Regions from separate parts of the Bacillus sp. JJ664 genome, predicted to be linked through region 1. Evidence: riboswitches for the same ligand, from Rfam matches in the RefSeq annotation. Region 1 holds a riboswitch; the other holds the start of a gene.
What was found. A riboswitch is a leader RNA that binds a small molecule or an ion and turns the genes downstream of it on or off. The one in region 1 is predicted to bind lysine.
Positions count from the first base shown of each region.

Region 1 (2,214 bases):
CTCTGACCAAATTTTTCTACTATAGCTAAGAGTGTTGTCCTAAGGCAACAAAAAAGAAAAACCACTAACATAAAGTTAGTGGCTTGTTTTTTTTATATGATGTTTTTTATTATTGATTGGATTTTTCATATTAATCACCTTTTTTTAGCGCGTAATTAATATTTTATAGTAAAGATTATATTTTGAAAAGAAAAACTTGTGTAGTCCAAATGATTAGTAAAAACTTGCAATTACAGATTTTTTTTACACTTTCCCAAAAGATTGTTCATTTTAGAATTTGAAAACTAAGGACAAAAGTTGATGACAACGGAAGGTGCTAGACTCCTGTTGAGATCCGGGAAAGCCGAGACCACGAGGGAGGCACACAGGATGTGGGTCATGCATCCGTTACGACAGGACTTTTTGGTTTTAGCATGCCTACCATTTTCGCCCCACGGGAAGGGAGCATTTTGGAGAGGTAATCAACTAACGCATTCATATATAATAGAAACAATGGATGAGTAAACAGATTATTTTTTAAAAAGGTTTGACATCTATTTTTAGACTGTGTTATACATAGACTAATATAAAAAAACAATCTATTCGTAGAGGTTGCATTGTATATGAGTATCGTTTAAGAGAACTGTGGGTTTGATGACTAAACGAAAAAGGATCCGATGCCGAAGCATTAAAGCGCCACACGCTAAAATGCTGGGACTGCATTTAATAAATGTAGTACTGTCACTTGTATTTGTGAAGAGCTATTGAAGAGATGTGATTGGCAATATCCTTTTAATTTTAAAAGTGATAGGCACATGAACATATCCTTCATGTGCCTTTTTTAATACACTAATACATTGAAGAAGGCTTCTGGTGAATGAACTTGTGTTTAGTTATGAAGGGAGAATATTAATGTATTTACATGGTAATAGTCGAGTTGATCATAATGGACATCTAGAAATCGGAGGTTGCAGTACAGTTCAACTAGCTGAACAGTATGGGACACCTTTATATATATACGACGAAGCATTGATTGAGTCTAAATGTAGAGAATTTCATGAAGCATTAAAAGAGACAGGGTTAAAATATCAAGTTGCATATGCAAGTAAAGCTTTCCTTTGTATTGAACAAGCCCGCTTAATTGAAAGAGAAGGGTTATGTTTAGATGTAGTCTCAAGTGGCGAACTATATACAGCGATACAAGCAGGGTTTCCGGCAGAGAAAATTCACTTTCATGGGAATAATAAATCAATAGAGGAAATTGAAGAAGCTTTAGACGCGAAAATTGGTTGTTTCGTAGTCGATAATTTCTTTGAGTTAGAAGTATTACAAGCAATCGCTGAAGATCGCGGAGTAGATGTATCAATCTTATTACGTGTAACACCTGGAGTAGAAGCACACACTCATGAATATGTAATGACAGGACAAGAAGATTCAAAGTTTGGTTTTGATATCACGTCAGGTCAAGCAAAAGAAGCAATTGCCATTTCGTTAGATTCACCAAATTTAAAACTGTTGGGAATACATTCTCATATCGGGTCGCAAATTTTTGAGCCGGATGGGTTTGTGCACGCAATTAAAATATTAATGAACTTCTTAAATGGATTAAAAAATGAATTAGACTATATAGCTGAAATATTAAATGTAGGTGGCGGATTTGGGATTCGTTACACTTCTGAAGACGAACCGTTATCGATTGTTAAGCATATTGATCAAATTACTTCTATTATTAAACAACAATGTGAAGAATTATCGTATCCAGTCCCTGAATTATGGTTAGAGCCTGGCCGTAGCATCGTTGGTGAAGCAGGAACAACTCTATATACGATTGGAGCAACAAAAAACCTACCTTCAGTAAGAAAATATGTTTCTGTCGATGGGGGAATGACTGATAATATCCGCCCAGCACTTTATGGATCAAAGTATGAAGCTATGCTTGCAAATCGCGCGAATGACGAGAATAAAGAGGTTGTATCGATTGCAGGTAAATGTTGTGAAAGTGGAGATATGTTAATTTGGGATTGCGAGTTACCAGTTGTTGAGAGCAATGACTTATTAGCAGTATCTTGTACTGGTGCATACGGGTATTCAATGGCAAATAATTATAATCGTATTCGTCGTCCGGCTGTTGTATTTGTAAAAGACGGTGTATCTAAAGTAGTGGTACAACGTGAAACGTATCAAGATTTAATTAAAAATGACATGATTTACATTGAAAACTCTTCTATTAGATAA
Region 1 covers NZ_JBALMS010000093.1:19,175-21,388, reverse strand. The annotation lists lysine riboswitch at 578-751, shown strand; gene lysA (diaminopimelate decarboxylase) at 892-2,214, shown strand.

Region 2 (2,214 bases), on a different contig from region 1:
TGTTGGAACACCGTTTTTGTTTATTTTTGTTAAGAATTTTGGCGCTTTTCCTTCAATAGCTAACGTATATAACATACGAGTAGAAGCATACGTACCACTATTCCCTGCTGATAACACAGAAGTTAAAATAACTGCATTCATTACTGATGCTGCAAAAGCTACACCTAATTTTTCAAAAACTAAAGTAAATGGACTGACTGCAACGTCCCCTCTTAATAAATCTGCGTCAGTATAAGGTATTAATAAACCAATAACAAAAATTGCTAATACATAGAATAAAAGGATACGCCAGAAAATTTGTTTAATTGCTTTCGGTACATTTTTCTCTGGATTTTCAGTTTCTCCAGCTGCAACACCAATTAACTCTGTACCTTGGAATGAGAATCCAGCAACGATGAAAATTGATAACACACCTAAAAATCCATTATGGAACGGTGCTCCACCAGCAGTAAAGTTTTTAAATCCAACACTATCTCCACCTAAAATACCAAAAATCATTGCAATCCCTACTACTAAAAAGACAATAACAGTTACGACTTTGATTAAAGAAAACCAAAATTCTGATTCACCGTAGCCTTTAACTGATAATAGGTTTAACCCTAAAATGATGACTAAGAAAATGGCACTCCATAATACAGCAGGAGTATTTGGGAACCAATATTTCATTAACATTGCTGAAGCAACTAATTCAAAAGCTAATGTGATTGCCCAGTTATACCAATAGTTCCAACCCATCGCAAATCCAAATGCTGGATCTACATAACGAGATGCGTACGTACTAAAAGAACCAGATACAGGAAGATATGTAGCCATTTCCCCTAAACTTGTCATTAAGAAATAAACCATTAAACCAATTAAGCAATATGCTAATAAAGCTCCACCTGGTCCAGCTTCACTAATTGAAGCGCCACTTGCTAAAAATAACCCTGTCCCAATAGAACCACCAATTGAAATCATTGTTAAGTGTCTTGCTTTCAGTCCTCTTTTTAAAGAACCATCATTTTGCGGGAGATTTGTTTGTCCCATCTTTGTTGCCTCCTCTTCATTCATGCAATACTATCTTTACGCAGAATTAGGGGCGCAAAAGTGTTGTTTGCTGTGTATTTTACTCAAGAAATTCCTACTTTATGTAGGTTAGAATGCTCTTGAAAACACAAAAAAACACGTGAAGAATGTTCACGTGTTTAAGACTCAGTTTATATGCGTCTAACAGCCAACATCTCTTCAATAGCCCTCCACAAGTAAAAGTAAACTTGTGACAGTCCTACGCTTATTCAGCAATAGGCCCAGCAACAAAATTGAATGGCAACTTTGTTACTTCGGCAGTTTCGCCTTTCATTACTTTTCATAGGTTCCATAAACCTCCAAGTAATAACTCATCAAAACCGCGCCTCTATCCATACGAGATAAAGATCATATTTAATTAAAATTTATAAAATTACTATACCAATCTCATAATCTAGTTGTCAATTACTTTCTGCAAAATTCTACAAGAAACAGTTGAAGAGTCCTTTAGAATTGTCTATACCATTTCCTTTATGATTTCTATTTTCCATTCATAACCTGCCCTACTTCCTGCTTTTTAGTGTTCTTTTTGCTATAATGAAATTGTATTTAAACAAAGGAGGAATTTTGATATGACAGTGTATAAAGCATTAACTCTTGCAGGATCAGATAGTAGTGGTGGCGCAGGTTTACAGGCAGACATAAAAACATTCCAAGAGAGAAATGTTTATGGAATGAGTGCGGTTACCACATTAGTTGCAATGGACCCACATAATCATTGGCACCATCAAGTATTTCCGATTGATATAAGTACAATTGCAGCGCAATTAGAAACAATCGTTGTTGGTGTAGGCATTCAGGCAATGAAAACAGGAATGCTTGGATCAGTGGAAGTTATAGAATTAGCAGCTGAAACAATTAAAAAACATAATATAAATCGTGTAGTAGTTGACCCGGTTATGATTTGCAAAGGGAATGATGAGGCTTTACATCCTGAAACAAATGATGCATTAAGAGATGTTTTAGTTCCTTTATCAACTGTAGTAACACCAAATTTATTTGAGGCAGCACAATTAGCAAATATGGCGCCAATTAAAACAGTTGAACAAATGGAAGAAGCAGCGCGTAAGATTCATGCATTAGGCGCAAAATTCGTACTTGTTAAAGGCGGAAGCAAAATTCAACATGAAAACGCGGTTGATGTTTTAT
Region 2 covers NZ_JBALMS010000037.1:27,149-29,362, forward strand. The annotation lists gene V7056_RS06325 (amino acid permease) at 1-1,026, opposite strand, end outside; lysine riboswitch at 1,221-1,404, opposite strand; gene pdxK (pyridoxine/pyridoxal/pyridoxamine kinase) at 1,638-2,214, shown strand, end outside.
Region 2: it holds a riboswitch for lysine, as region 1 does, so the genes downstream of both, V7056_RS06325 (amino acid permease) here and lysA (diaminopimelate decarboxylase) in region 1, are expected to answer to the same signal.